Regions from separate parts of the Ancylobacter sp. GW821-FHT10E12 genome, predicted to be linked through region 2. Evidence: predicted binding sites of a transcription regulator. Region 2 holds the regulator's gene; the other holds the start of a gene.

Region 1 (7,677 bases), on a different contig from region 2:
GCGACGATCTCGCCCTCGATCACCGTCGGCGGCCGTTCCACCCCGGATTTCAGCACCACGAAGCCGCAGGGCACCTCGCCCTTCAGTTCGTCATGCATGCCGATCACCGCGCATTCGGCGACGTCGGGATGCGAGGCCAGCACCTCCTCCATGCCGCCGGTGGAGAGCCGGTGGCCGGCGACGTTGATGATGTCGTCGGTGCGGCCCATGATGAACAGGCCGCCATCGGTGTCGCGGAAGCCGGCATCGGCGGTCTTGTAATAGCCGGGGAATTCCGAGAGGTAGCTCTCGGCGAAGCGCGCGTCCTGCTTCCACAGCGTCGGCAGGCAGCCGGGCGGCAGCGGCAGCTTGATGGCGATCGAGCCCATCTTGCCGTCGGCAACCGGATGCCCGCCCTCGTCGAGGATGTCGATCCGGTAGCCGGGCATCGGCACGCCGGTGGAGCCGGGCTTCACCGGCAGCAGGCCGAGGCCCGCCGGGTTGCCGGCGATCGCCCAGCCGGTCTCGGTCTGCCACCAATGGTCGACCACCGGCACGCCGAGCTTCTCGCCCGCCCACAGCACGGTGTCCGGGTCGGCGCGCTCGCCGGCGAGGAACAGCGTGCGCAGGCTCGACAGGTCGTAATCGCCGATCAGCCTGCCGGCCGGGTCTTCCTTCTTGATGGCGCGCAGCGCGGTCGGCGCGGTGAACAGCGCCACGACCTTGTACTCCTCGATCACCCGCCAGAAGGCGCCGGCATCCGGGGTGCCGACCGGCTTGCCCTCGTAGAGCACGGTGGTGCAGCCGGTGATCAGCGGCGCGTAGACGATGTAGGAGTGGCCGACCACCCAGCCGATATCGGAGGCCGACCAGAACACCTCGCCCGGCTCGACGCCGTAGAGCCCCTGCATCGACCAGCGCAGAGCCACCATGTAGCCGCCGGTGTCGCGCACCACGCCCTTGGGCTTTCCGGTGGTGCCGGAAGTGTAGAGGATGTAGAGCGGGTCGGTGGCGCCCATCGGCGTGCAGTCGACGCCGCGCCCGCCGGCGGCGGCGGCCTCGCGCAGCCTTGCCCAGTCGTGGTCGCGGCCGGCCAGCAGCTTGGCCTCCATCTGCGGCCGCTGGAGGATGACGCAGGCATTCGGCTTGTGGTTCGCCATGGTGAGGGCGAGGTCGAGCAGCGGCTTGTAGGAGACGATGCGGCTCGGCTCGATGCCGCAGGAGGCCGACAGCACCACTTTCGGCCGGGCGTCGTCGATGCGGCTCGCCAGCTCCGCCGCCGCGAAGCCGCCGAACACCACCGAATGGATGGCGCCGATGCGGGCGCAGGCCAGCATGGCGATCACCGCCTCCGGGACCATCGGCATGTAGATGACGACGCGGTCGCCCTTCTCGACGCCGAGATCGCGCAGCATCGCCCCGAGGGTGCGGGTCTCCGCCAGCATCTCGGCATAGGTGACGGTGCGGCGGGCGCCGGCCACCGGGCTGTCATAGAAGATCGCCGGCTGCGGCCCGCGTCCGGCATCGACATGCCGGTCCACCGCATTGTGGCAGACATTGGTGAGCCCGCCGACGAACCAGCGGCCATAGGCGCCGAGATCGGGATCGAAGACCTGGCGCGCCGGGGCGATCCACTCGATCGCCCTGGCGGCATCGCGCCAGAAACGCTCGGGATCGTCCATCGAGGCGGCATAGGCGGCGCGGTAGCCGGACGCGGGTGCCGGGGCGGCGCCGTCGTCGGCAGAATGGGAAATGGTCATGCTCGGCGTCTCCCTGAATCCCGATTATTTTTCTTCAAGGAAACCGGCAGCGCGCGCCGGTTGCAAGAACGCTCAAATGCGTACGACCTTGGTCGTGCTTCGTTCAGGCGCGGGCCGCTGCCAAACGCGAACCGCCGGCCCGAGGGCCGGCGGCGAAAGCGCTGAACCTTCAACGCGTCGAATCATGGAATCCCTCCGATCGGGCCTGGGGCCCGGTCAATGAGAAAATTCTGCAAATTCAAGTGGTTGGAGCATGTGCTCTTGGCAGAGGCCACACGGCTTCCGCAAATCATGCTCAGTGATACGTGTTCCCGACATCGGTCTTGAGTCGGGTGATCTCGTCCTTGAGGTGCAGCTTTCGCCGTTTGAGCTCGGCTATTCTCGTCTCGCTGGATGCCGGATGCGACATCTCGGCCTTGAGTTCCTTGTCGATCGCCTGATGGCGCCTTTCCAATTCCGCGACATGCGCCTGCATGGACATGGACTTTGATCTCCCTGTCTGGATTAGGAACGTCATCACTCTGTCATCGATGGGCGGTCGTGTCGACGAAACGATGCGCTGCAGCGCACCATCGTCGTGCAATGCGGGAGAGGGGGCCGGCGGGGCGCCCGGCATATTGCGGCGACGGGAAAGCCCGGCGATAATCGCGCGGCGCCCCGTATGCGGGCGATGGCGAGTCGGGTTGCGGGTCGGCGTTTTGGCAGAGATCACGACGGATGAGGAACGCGAGCTGAAGGCGCTCCTCGAGCGTCTGCGGCAGGAGCATCGAGATCTCGACACCGCGATCGAGGCGCTGCATTCCATTCCCGGCTGCGACCAGCTCCAGCTCGCCCGCCTCAAGAAGCGCAAGCTGTTGCTGAAGGACCGGATCGGCTTCGTCGAGGACCAGATCCTCCCCGACATCATCGCCTGAGCGAACCGGACCGCCGGCCGGCGTGATTCGCGGCGGAACATCCCCGGCGGCGTGCCGCGGGGGACAAGATTCGTGGCAGCCCGTTCCCCGGCGGCGTGCCGCCGGGGAACGGGAGCCCGCGATCAGAACTGCGTGAGCAGCACGTCGGCATTGGTGGTGTCGGCCTTGCTCGGCACCGGCTCGACATTGAGGATCAGCACCTCGCCGTCGTCGACCAGCATCGAATAGCGCTTGGAACGCAGGCCGAGCCCGGCGGCGGAGGCGTCGAAATCGAGGCCGACCGCCTTGGCGAAATCGCCATTGCCGTCGGAGAGGAACACGATCTTGCCGCCGGCATTGGAGGCCTTTTCCCAGGCTTCCATCACGAAGGGATCGTTCACCGCGGTCACCGCGATGGTGCTGACGCCCTTGGCGAACAGCTCGTCGGCGCGGGCGATGAAGCTCGGCAGGTGGTTCTTGTGGCAGGTCGGGGTGAAGGCGCCCGGCACGGCGAACAGCACGACCTTCTTGTTCTTGAAGATTTCCTCGGTGGACTTCGGTACCGGGCCGTCCGCGGTGGCGACGCGGAAGGTGGCGCTCGGCAGGGTATCGCCGACCTTGATCGTCATGATGCTTCCTTTCAACGGGCGTTTGGCAAAATATACGCGGTGCGCAGAGCCGTTCTTGTGCGGCTCCGGCGCGGCGCCGGTAGCATAATCGGTTCCCGTTCGACGGAAAGCGCTTTCATGGGGCGGAAAGTCGCGCCGTCACCTCCACCGCCCTGTCGCCGTCGACCAGGGTGAAGCGCAGCGGGCTGTCGGCGAGGTTCGCGCCTTTCGGCACGCCGTCCGCCGGCAGCACGAAGACGGTGCGCCCGTCGGTGCCGGCCACCGCGCGCTCGGGCAGCGGCAGCGCCCATTCCTCGTTCGGGCCCTCGACGAACAGGTCGCCTTCCGCCGCGTCGGCGAGGCGGGCGACCACCCGGATGCTGGCCTTGCCGCCGGCGGCCTCCAGCGTCGCCCGCTCCAGCGCCGGCGCGCCGGCCGCGCCGAGCGCGGCGAGGCGCGGCACCGCGCGCGCGGCCTCGACCAGCGCCGGCGATGTCGGGGCGGCGCCGGCGGCCGGGATGTCGAGCGAGACGGCGGCGCTCGCCGGCTGGCAGATGGTGCTGCACACCGCGAAATCGAGCGCGAGATTGAGCGTCACCGGCGCGCCGGCGTCGACCGGCACCACCCGCAGCGGCAGCAGCACGTCGTGCTTGTAGCCGATGGAGACCGCGCCGCCCTCGTCGAAGCGGGTCGGCGCCGGCCAGGCGACCTCGACCCGCTCGACATTGCGCGAGCCGCTCCAGTCGAAATGCGGCGGGATGCCGGCATCGCCGGGATAGCGCCAATAGGTCTTCCAGCCCGGCGCCAGCCGGATCTCGACCCCGGCGGCATGGGCGTCGCCGTCGCGCGCGCCGGCGAGCAGCCGCACCGCGGTGCCGTCCGGCGCCGACCACGGCGATTCGACGCCGGCGACGGCGCGCGGCGCACCGGCCGGCGCCAGCGCGCAGGCGGCGAGGAACAGGGCGGCGCGGCGGAAGGCGGGGCCGAAATCGGGGGCGCGGCAAAGGGTCATACCTTGCCGATAGCCCGCCGCGCGGCGCGCGAAAAGCCGGGCGGCCCGCACTTTCATGTGAGGGCGGGCGGCGGCGAAGGCTCGGATCGCTCGGCCGCACTTCAAAAAGCCGCCGACCGCGATTAGGCTTTCCGCATGTGGATCGGACAGAAGCAGAAGGACAGGGGCGGCTCCGACCGCCCAGCCGGCGCCAGCTTCCTCGACGGGCAGCTGCTGGTCGCCATGCCCGGCATGCGCGACGAGCGCTTCGCCCGCGCGGTGATCTACATGTGCGCCCATTCCCCGGAGGGGGCGATGGGCATCGTGGTCAACCAGCCGGCCAGCCATATCAGCTTCCGCGACCTGCTCGTCCAGCTCGACGTGGTGCCGGAGGAGGAGCGCATCCACCTGCCGCGCGGCGCCGGCGACGTCGCGGTGCTCAAGGGCGGGCCGGTGGAGACCGGGCGTGGCTTCGTGCTGCATTCCTCGGATTTCTTCATCCAGGATTCGACGCTGCCGATCGACAGCGGAATCTGCCTCACCGCGACGCTCGACATATTGAAGGCGATCGCCGCCGGCGGCGGGCCGGCCAGCGCGGTGCTGGCGCTCGGCTATGCCGGCTGGGCGCCGGGGCAGCTGGAGAACGAGATCCAGCAGAACGGCTGGATCAACTGCCCGGCCGATCCGACGCTGGTGTTCGGCGCCGACGCGGCGGGCAAATATGACCGGGCGCTGCGCCAGATCGGCATCGACCCCGGCATGCTCTCCTCCGACGCGGGCCACGCCTGAGCTTTCCAGCCGTCGCCGCTGGTGCCGTCGCCGCTCGTGCCGCGCCCAAGGCGGCGCGCGCCGATCCATGCCGTGATCGCGCCGCGTCGGGATGGCTTGAGCGTCGGGATGCCCTGCGCGTCAGGATGCCTTGGCCGGCGCCTCGCCTGGTGCCGGCCGGGCGAGGGGAGCCGGTGCCGCTGCCGGGCGGGCGGCGACCTTGCCGCCTGCCTCGCCATTGGTCGCCGGCCTGTCGCCAGAGGGCTTGTCGCCAGGAGGCTTGTCGGAGGTGGGCCTGTCGGCCGCCGGTTTGTCGGCCGCCGGCCTTTCAGGAGCTTTCCCGCCGCCGCCGCGGCGCAGCAGCCGGCCGCGCTCCAGCAGCGAGGCGGGCGCGGCTTCCGGCTGCAGCAGCCGGCGCGCCTCGTCGGCGCCGACCGTCTCGCCGAATAGCGGGCCCTGGCCGTAGCGGCAGCCGAGCTTGGCGAGCGCGGTGGCGGAGGGCTCGGATTCCACCCCTTCCGCCACGATCTCCATGCCGAGATCATGCGCCATGGTGACGATGGTGCGCAGGATCACCGGCCGCTGCGCCTTGTTGCCGTTGCGCCCCAGCGCCTTGACGAAGGTGCGGTCGACCTTGATCGTGTCGAAGGGGAAGCGCTGGAGATAGGCGAGCGAGGAATAGCCGGTGCCGAAATCGTCGAGCGTCAGCCCGGCGCCGAGCTCGCGCATGCGCATCAGGATCTGCGCCGCATATTCCGGGTTCTCCATGGCGAGCGATTCGGAGAGCTCCAGCTTGAGCGTGCCCGGCGCCACCACGTTGCGGGCGAGGATCGCCTTGAGGTCCTGCAGCAGGTCGTGGCGCAGCATCTGCCGCGAGGAAATGTCGACCGAGACGAAGATCGGCTCGCCGCGCATGTTGCGCTGCCAGGAGCCGAGCTGGCGGGCGGCGGCGTCGAGCGTGAACAGGCCGAGGTCGACGATCAGCCCGGTATCCTCGGCAAGGCTGAGGAAGTCGTCGGGGCCGAGCATGCCCAGCGTCGGGTGCTGCCAGCGCGTCACCGCCTCGAAGCCGGCGACGGCGCGGGTGGAGAGCTCGACGATCGGCCGGTAGACGACGTTGATCTCGTTGCGCTCCAGCGCGGTGCGCAGGTCCGCCTCCAGCGTCAGCCGGTCGAGCTTGTGGGTGCGCATCGAGGGCCGGAACACCTCGATTCGGTCGCCGCCGACGCGCTTGGCGAAATACATCGCCAGCTCGGCATCCTTCAGCATCTCCTCCGGCGTGCGCTTCTGGCCGTCGGCGAGCAGGAGGCCGATGGAGGCGGTGATGAAGATCTCGCGGTCGCCGAAGGTGATCGGCGCGCGCAGCGTGCGGCGCAGCGTGTCGGCGAAGGCGGTGATGCGCTCGGGGTCCTTCTCCGAGAGCAGGATCAGCGCGAAATGGTCGCCCCCGAGCCGCGCCAGCGTGTCCTGCTGCTTGGCGAGGCGCATCAGCCGCCGCGCCACGGTGAGCAGGATCGAATCGCCGGCCGGCATGCCGAGGCTGGCATTCACCTGCTTGAAGCGGTCGAGGTCGACCAGCATGATGGTCGGCTTCAGCGTCTCGTCGGCGCGGGCGAAGCCGATGGCGGAGGACAGCCGGTCGAGGAACAGCTCGCGGTTGGGCAGGCCGGTGAGGTTGTCATGCACCGCGTCGTGCAGCATCCGCTCCTCGGCGGTGCGGCTGTCGGTGACGTCGGAGAGCGTGCCGATGCAGCGCACCACTTCGCCGTCGGTGCCGACCACCGGCCGGGCGCGCAGGTTGAACCAGAGATAATGGCCGTCATGGGCGCGCAGGCGGAAATCCTGGTCGATGCGGCCGCGCCGCTGGTCGAGCAGCCCGTCCAGCGTGGCGCGGAAGCGGTCGCGGTCGCCGGGGTGGATGGTCTCCAGCCAGCCGGCGGCCTCGGTCTCCAGCGAGCCGGCCTTGAGGCCGAGCAGCTGTTCGGCTTCCGGGCTCACATGGATGCGGTCGGTGTCGACGTCCCAGTCCCACACGATATTGCCGGAGCCGGCGACGGCGAGGGCGCGGCGCTCCAGCTCCTGCGCGCTGCCGGCCACCGAGCCGATGCCGGCGAAGGCGTGCTGCATCACCGTGAAGCCGATCAGCATCACGATCAGCACCAGCCCGCCGAGCAGGGCGGGGGCGACGAGGTCGTTGCCGATCCGGCCCGATACCGCCAGCCCGGCGGTGATCACCCACACCATCAGCAGGAACAGCGTCGGGATGATCAGCACCGCGCGGTCGTAGCGATGCAGCGACAGCCACATCACCACCGCGAAGCCCATCACCGAGACCACCAGCAGCGAGGGCCGGGCGATGCCGGCCGCCGCCGAGGGATCGAGCAGCGCGAGCCCGACCAGGGCGACGAGGAACACCAGCCAGCCGGCGGTGATGTGGGCATAGCGCACATGCCAGCGGTTGAGGTTGAGATAGGCGAACAGGAACACCACCAGCGTGGCGGCGAGGATCGCCTCGCCGGCGGCGCGCCAGAATTGCTGGGCGATCGGCGAAATGCCGAACACCTTGCTCCAGAAGCCGAAATCGAGGCCGATATAGCCGAGCACCGCCCAGGCGAGCAGCGCGGCGGCCGGGAACATGGCGCTGCCCTTCACCACGAACAGGATGGTGAGGAACAAGG
Region 2 (7,677 bases):
CCCCGCTGGCCTCGCTCTCCGGCTTCATCGAGACGCTGCAGGGCCCGGCCCGCAACGACGCCAATGCCCGCGAGCGCTTCCTCAAGATCATGGCCGAGCAGGCGCGCCGCATGTCGCGGCTCATCGACGACCTGCTGTCGCTCTCGCGCATCGAGCTCAACGCCCATATGCGGCCGCAGGCGCGGGTCGATCTCGTCGCCGTGGTCGGCCATGTGCGCGAGGCGCTCGCCCCGCTCGGCGCCGACCGGCAGGTGGAGATCGCCTTCACCCATCCCGACCAGCCGGTGACCGTGCAGGGCGACCGCGACGAGCTGATCCGCCTGTTCGAGAACCTGGTGGAGAACGCGCTGAAATATGGCGGCTCCGGCGGGCGGGTGGAGATCACCCTGGCGCGGGAGGGCGGCGACGCGGTGGTGGCGGTGCGCGATCACGGGCCGGGCATCGCCCCCGAGCATGTGCCGCGGCTCACCGAGCGTTTCTACCGGGTCGATACCGCCCATTCGCGCGAGCAGGGCGGTACCGGGCTGGGCCTCGCCATCGTCAAGCACATCGTCGCCCGCCATCGCGGCCGCCTCGGCATAGACAGCGTTCCGGGCGAGGGGTCGACATTCTCGGTGCGGCTTTCGGCGCTTCCGGCCGATCTGGTGAAAAGCGAAGTCCGTTCAACGGCTTGATTTGTCATCTGTCCGTCATCGCAAAGTCATAGAACCGTGGCGTCGGGGCGCTAAGAGTCCCGTGTGACCCTTTTCACCGCCTCTGGGCAAAGCCTCCGGCAGGGATCGCGCGCCGCGCGGACCGCCGAAGTTCTGGGAGAAGACCCTTGAAATTCAACCGCCTCCTCGGCGTCGCCGTGGTCTCGTTCGCCACCGCCCTTTCCGGCGCTGCCTTCGCCGCCGACATCAACGGCGCCGGCGCCTCCTTCCCCGCCCCGGTCTACCAGGCCTGGGCCGCGGCCTATAAGGACAAGTCCGGCACCGGCCTGAACTACCAGTCCATCGGCTCGGGCGGCGGTCAGAACCAGATCGTCAACCGCACCGTCGATTTCGGCGCCTCCGACGCGCCGATGAAGGACGACAAGCTCGAATCCGCCAGCCTGCTGCAGTTCCCGACCGTGATCGGCTCGGTGGTCGCCATCGTCAACATCGACGGCGTCGGCGACGGCCAGCTCACCCTCTCGGGCCCGGTGCTTGCCGACATCTACCAGGGCAAGATCACCAAGTGGAACGACCCGAAGATCGCCGAGCTCAACAAGGGCGTGGCCCTGCCGGACCTCGCCATCGTCCCGGTCTACCGTTCGGACGCGTCGGGCACCTCCTTCGTCTACACCTCCTATCTCGCCGCCGCGAGCGCGGACTGGAAGGCCAATATCGGCGCCGCGACGTCGGTCCAGTGGCCGGCCGGTGCGGGCGCCAAGGGCAATGAGGGCGTTGCCGGCACCGTGAAGAACACCAAGGGCGCGATCGGCTATGTCGAGTTCGTCTATGCCGCGGCCAACAAGCTGGCGGCCACCAACCTCGTCAACAAGGCCGGCAAGGTCGTGAAGCCCTCGACCGAGGCCTTCATGGACGCCGCCGCCGCCGCCGACTGGAAGGGCGCGAAGAACTTCGCCGCCTCGATGATCGACACCGCCGGCGAAAAGGCCTGGCCGATCACCAGCGCCACCTACATCCTGCTGCCGAAGAACCCGACCAGCGCCGCGCAGTCGGCCGAGGCGATCAAGTTCTTCGACTGGGCCTACGGCGCCGAGGGCGACGCCATCGCCGAGAAGCTGCACTACATCCCGCTGCCGGACGCGGTGGTGAAGACCATCCGCGATGCCTGGAAGGCCGAGGTGAAGGCGGACGGCAAGGCGGTCTGGACCAACTGATCCCGACCGGACGCATTCTGGGCGAGGGGGATGCCGCGCGCGCCGCGGCCGCCCCCTCGCCTTCCGCTCGCGTGCCGCGCCCGCCGTGCCGGTCTCTCCGCTGCCCGTCATCGTGCCTGCGTCATCCGCGTCCAAGTCGTCTCGTCCAAGTCATCTCGCGTGAGTCACAAGTCATCTCGCGTGAGTCATTCGTGCCTATCCATGCCCGCCACCCGTCCGTGGTAGGCTGACCCCGTTTCAGCGCATCCTCCGGCCGACAGCGCTCAAGGAACATTCGACATGGCTGCCTCCATCAGCGGAACCGAGGCCAACATGGCCCTGATCGCCGCGCGCAAGCCGGCGGGCCGGCTCTCCGATCCCGTTTTCGTCGGCCTGCTCTGGGCCAGCGGCCTGTTCGTGCTGCTGCTGCTCGGGCTCATCATCGCCATGCTGTTCGAGGGCGGGCTGCCGGCGCTGCGCGAGTTCGGCATCTCCTTCCTGTGGTCCACGATGTGGAACCCGGTGACCGAGCGCTTCGGCGCCGGCGTCATGGTGTTCGGCACCATGATGAGCGCGATCATCGCCGTCATCGTGGCGCTGCCGCTGTCCTTCGGCATCGCCTTCTTCCTCACCGAGATCGCGCCCGGCCCGCTGCGCCGGCCGATCGGCGTCGCGGTGCAGCTGCTCGCCGCCATCCCCTCCATCATCTACGGCATGTGGGGCTTCTTCGTCGTCGTGCCGCTGATCGCCGCTTACGTGCAGCCGCCGCTCATCGAATGGCTGTCGCCGATCCCGGTGCTCGGCGCGCTGTTCCAGGGCCCGCCGCTCGGCGCCGGCATGCTCACCGCCGGCCTGATCCTGGCGCTGATGATCCTGCCCTTCATCACCGCGATGTTCGTCGAGGTGCTGGAATCGGTGCCGCCGATGATCAAGGAATCCGCCTATGGCGTCGGCGCCACCACCTATGAGGTCTACCGCAACGTCTCGGTGCCCTATGGCCGCACGGCCATGGTCGGCGCGGTGATGCTGGGCCTCGGCCGCGCGCTGGGCGAGACCATGGCGGTCACCTTCGTCATCGGCAACGCCACCCGCATGTCGGCCTCGCTGTTCGCGCCGGGCGCCACCATCGCCTCCACCATCGCCAACGAGTTCCCGGAAGCCTCGATCGGCTCGCTGAAGCTGCAGGCGCTGCTCCAGCTCGGCTTCATCCTGTTCGTCATCTCCTTCATCGTGCTGGCGCTCTCGCGCCTGCTGGTTCGTTCGAAGCTCAAGGGCTGAGTGGGGACATCATCATGGCATCGCTCGCCCGCCGTCGCACCACCGACTACGCCGTCAAGGCGATCTCCACCGGCTTCGCCGCCCTGTCGCTGGTGCTGCTCGCCTGGATCCTGTGGACGCTGCTGTCCCGCGGCCTGCCGGCCCTCGGCCCGCATGTCTTCACCCGCATCACCGCGCCGCCCGGCGCCGGCGGCGGGCTGCTCAACGCCATCATCGGCTCGCTGATCCAGATCGGCGTCGCCCTCGCCGTCGGCACGCCGATCGGCCTGATGTGCGGCACCTTCCTCGCCGAGAACGGCCGCGGCACCCATGTCGGCAACGTGGTGCGCTTCGTCAACGACGTGCTGCTCTCCGCCCCGTCGATCCTGATCGGCCTGTTCGTCTACCAGCTGCTCGTGGTGCCGTTCGGCGGCTTCTCCGGCTGGGCCGGCTCGGTGGCGCTGGCCATCCTGGTCATCCCAGTGGTGGTGCGCACCACCGAGGACATGCTGAACCTGGTGCCGATCGGCCTGCGCGAGGCGGCCTTCGCCCTCGGCGCGCCGCAGTGGAAGGTGGTGACCTTCATCACCTGGCGCGCCGCCCGCGCGGGCATCGTCACCGGCATCCTGCTGGCGGTGGCCCGCGCCGCCGGCGAGACCGCGCCGCTGCTGTTCACCTCGCTCGGCAATAACGGCTGGTCGGTGAACCTCTCCGCGCCGATGGCCAGCCTGCCGATCGCCATCTACCAATACGCCGCCAGCCCGTTCGAGGACTGGGTCGCCCTCGCCTGGGCCGGCGCGCTTCTCATCACGGTCGGGGTGCTCACCCTGAACATCCTTTCCCGCCTCGTCCTGGCGAAGATGAAGTGAGACGGCTATGAATTTCGCACCCGAGACCTCGATCGACATCGCTTCCGCCGTCAACCGCGCCACCGCGCCGTCCGCCGAGCCCAAGCTCAAGGTCGAGAAGCTGAATTTCTACTACGGCGAAAATCACGCGCTGAAGAACATCAACTTCCACATCCCCGAGAAGCGCGTCACCGCGATGATCGGGCCGTCGGGCTGCGGCAAGTCCACGCTGCTGCGCATCTTCAACCGCATGTACCAGCTCTATCCGGGCCAGCGCGCGGAAGGGCAGATCCTGTTCGACGGCGTCGACCTGCTCGGCAAGGAGCTCGATTCCACCATCGTGCGCTCGCGCATCGGCATGGTGTTCCAGAAGCCGACGCCGTTCCCGATGTCGATCTACGACAACATCGCCTTCGGCGTGCGCCTGCACGAGAGCCTCTCCAAGGCGCAGATGGACGAGCGCGTCGAATGGTGCCTGCGCAAGGCCGCCATCTGGGAAGAGACCAAGGACCGCCTGCACACCTCGGCGCTCGGCATGTCCGGCGGCCAGCAGCAGCGCCTGTGCATCGCCCGCACCATCGCGGTGCGCCCGGAAGTGATCCTGCTCGACGAGCCCACCTCGGCGCTGGACCCGATCTCGACCTCGAAGATCGAGGACCTGATCGACGAGCTGAAGCAGGAATTCACCATCGTCATCGTCACGCACAACATGCAGCAGGCCGCCCGCTGCGCCGACATCACCTCGTTCTTCTATCTCGGCGAGCTGATCGAGGCCGGCCCGTCGGCCGATATCTTCACCAATCCGCGCGAGGCGCGCACCCGCGACTACATCACCGGCCGCTTCGGCTGAACCGCGCGACGAAAGAGATCATCCCCATGACCGAACACATCGTCTCGTCGTTCGACGCCGATCTCAAGGAGATCGGCCGTCGCGTCGTGGAAATGGGCGGGCAGGCCGAACAGCTGGTCGCCGATTCCGTGCAGGCGCTGGTGAAGCGCGACACCGAGCTCGCCCAGAAGGTGATCGTGCTCGACGGCCCGATCGACCTCTTGCAGCGCGAGATCGAGGAAAAGGCGATCCTCACCATCGCCCGCCGCCAGCCGCTGGCCGGCGACCTGCGCGAAATCGTCGCCGCCATGCGGATCGCCAACGACCTGGAGCGCATCGGCGACCTCGCCAAGAACACCGGCAAGCGCGTGCTGGCGCTTTCCGGCGAGTTCCACCCGCAGAAGCTGGTGCGCGGCGTCGAGCACATGGCGGGCATCGTGTTCGAGCAGCTGAAGATGGTGCTGGACGCCTATGCGAGCCGCGAGGACGCGCGCGCCATCGAGGTCTGGCAGCGCGACGGCGAAGTCGACGTGCTCTACACCTCGCTGTTCCGCGAGCTCCTCACCTACATGATGGAGGATCCGCGCAACATCTCGCTGTGCACGCACCTGCTGTTCTGCGCCAAGAACATCGAGCGCATCGGCGACCACGCCACCAACATCGCCGAGACCGTGCACTACCTCGCGACCGGCCAGTTGCTCACCGACGAGCGGCCCAAGCAGGACACCACCAGCATGACCTCGGTTCCGTTCCCGTCCTGAGCCGGACGGAACGGCAGTCACGCGCAGCTTGCACGGGGAACGCGATGCCGACCAACATTCTCATCGTCGAGGACGAGGAGCCGCTGACCCTGCTCCTGCGCTACAATCTCGAAGCCGAAGGCTATGCGGTGGAGAGCGTCGGGCGGGGCGACGAGGCGGAGACCCGGCTGCGCGAGACGGTGCCGGACCTGCTGCTGCTCGACTGGATGCTGCCGGGCCTGTCCGGCATCGAATTGTGCCGGCGCCTGCGCGCCCGGCCGGAGACCGAGCGCATGCCGATCCTCATGCTCACCGCCCGCGGCGAGGAGACCGAGCGCGTGCGGGGGCTGGCCACCGGCGCCGACGACTACGTGGTGAAACCGTTCTCGGTGCCCGAGCTGGTGGCGCGGGTGCGGGCGCTGCTGCGCCGGGCCAAGCCGGACCACGTCTCGACGCTGCTGCGCGCCGGCGACATCGAGCTCGACCGCGAGACCAAGCGGGTGCACCGTTCCGGCCGCGAGCTGCATCTCGGGCCGACCGAGTTCCGGCTCTTGGAATTCCTCATGCAGTCGCCCGGCCGGGTCTATTCGCGCGAGCAGCTGCTCGACGGCGTGTGGGGCCAGGACGTCTATATCGACGAGCGCACGGTGGACGTGCATGTCGGCCGCCTGCGCAAGGCGCTGAACCGTCCGCGCCAGCCCGACCCGATCCGCACCGTGCGCGGCTCCGGCTACTCGTTCAACGAGATGTTCGCCCGCGCGCATTGAGCGCGGCCGGCGACAACAGGCGCCGGCGACCTCCACGATATGGCGTGTCGGCGCATCCGGGGGGGCGTCGCGCGGCCATGGCGCCGGTCCGTCGCCGCGATCTTGGGCATGCCGCTTTTCTACCCCTGCGTCGTCGACAGGCGCCCGGCATGTCCGCATAGTGTCGCCCTCACGGCGCCCAGGCGCTTCGGCGGACCGACTGTCATGGCAGCGCAAGACCAAGATCACGAACACGACCACGATCACGACCACGATCACGACCACGACCACGATCACGGCGACCATCCCCACGATCCTCACGACCATTTCCACCGCATCCATTCCGAGCCCGCCGATGCGCTGCTGACCTCGATCGCCGACATCGAGATCAGCGCCCGCGTCAAGGCGCTGGAGGAACTGCTCACCCGGAAGGGTCTGGTCGATCCCGCCGCGCTCGACGCGGTGGTCGATCTCTACGAGAACCGCATCGGCCCGAGGAACGGCGCCAGGGTCGTCGCCCGCGCCTGGACCGACCCGGCCTATCGGGCCTGGCTGTTCGAGGACGCCAATGCCGCCATCGCCGATCTCGGCTTCACCGGCGCGCAGGGCGAGAACATGGTGGCGTTGGAAAACACCGCCGAGGTGCACAATGTCGTCGTCTGCACCCTGTGCTCCTGCTACCCGTGGCCGGTGCTCGGCCTGCCGCCGGTCTGGTACAAGAGCATGCCCTATCGCACCCGCATCGTGCGCGATCCGCGCCCGGTGCTGGCCGAATTCGGCACGCGGCTGCCCGACGGCATGGAAATCCGCGTCTGGGACAGCAATTCGGAAATCCGCTACCTCGTCATCCCCCGCCGTCCGCCCGGCACCGAGGGGATGGACGAGGCGGCGCTGGCCGCCCTCGTCACCCGCGACAGCATGATCGGCGTCACCGAGGCCGGTACTTCCGCACCTGCCATGGAGGCGGCGCCATGAATTCCCTGCATGATTGCGGCGGCGTCGACGGCTTCGGCCGCGTGGTGCCGGAGGGCTATGACGGGCGCGAGCCGGTGTTCAAGCAGGAATGGGAGCGGCGCATGTGCGCCCTCTTCATGATCACCATCGGCGCGCATTATTCCGACGACGAGTTCCGCCAGTCGCGCGAGCGGCTGGACCCGGCGCTGTACCTCACCCGGCCCTATTACGAGCAATGGTGGTTCGCGGTGACGCGGCTGATGATGGAGAAGGGCCTGCTGGCGCCCGAGGAGATCGACGCCCAGCTGGCCGCCCAGTACGCCGCCGCCCTGCACGGGGATGCCGGATGCTGAGCGCGGCCGACATCCTCGATCTGCTCGCCGCCGGCGCCACCACGCGGACGGAGGACGCCTCCCGCCTCCCGGCCTTCGCGCTCGGGCAGGCGGTCGTCACCCGC

What was found. The regulator PhoB, encoded in region 2, activates phosphate uptake and scavenging genes when phosphate is short. The targets are predictions, from matches to a motif close to TGTCATNNANCTGTCAT.
Region 1: the regulator PhoB is predicted to act here: its motif matches at 2,251-2,267, upstream of AC1RU4_RS02760 (YdcH family protein).

What each region holds. Positions count from the first base shown of each region.
Region 1 is NZ_JBXASN010000002.1:78,532-86,208, forward strand. It holds gene AC1RU4_RS02755 (propionyl-CoA synthetase) at 1-1,739, opposite strand, end outside; gene AC1RU4_RS02760 (YdcH family protein) at 2,035-2,220, opposite strand; gene AC1RU4_RS02765 (YdcH family protein) at 2,447-2,653, shown strand; gene AC1RU4_RS02770 (peroxiredoxin) at 2,776-3,261, opposite strand; gene AC1RU4_RS02775 (protein-disulfide reductase DsbD domain-containing protein) at 3,377-4,252, opposite strand; gene AC1RU4_RS02780 (YqgE/AlgH family protein) at 4,388-5,020, shown strand; gene AC1RU4_RS02785 (EAL domain-containing protein) at 5,141-7,677, opposite strand, start outside.
Region 2 is NZ_JBXASN010000005.1:33,433-41,109, reverse strand. It holds gene AC1RU4_RS07990 (ATP-binding protein) at 1-674, shown strand, start outside; gene pstS (phosphate ABC transporter substrate-binding protein PstS) at 821-1,867, shown strand; gene pstC (phosphate ABC transporter permease subunit PstC) at 2,147-3,124, shown strand; gene pstA (phosphate ABC transporter permease PstA) at 3,139-3,972, shown strand; gene pstB (phosphate ABC transporter ATP-binding protein PstB) at 3,980-4,801, shown strand; gene phoU (phosphate signaling complex protein PhoU) at 4,828-5,541, shown strand; gene phoB (phosphate regulon transcriptional regulator PhoB) at 5,586-6,287, shown strand; gene nthA (nitrile hydratase subunit alpha) at 6,492-7,241, shown strand; gene AC1RU4_RS07950 (hypothetical protein) at 7,238-7,573, shown strand; gene AC1RU4_RS07945 (SH3-like domain-containing protein) at 7,567-7,677, shown strand, end outside.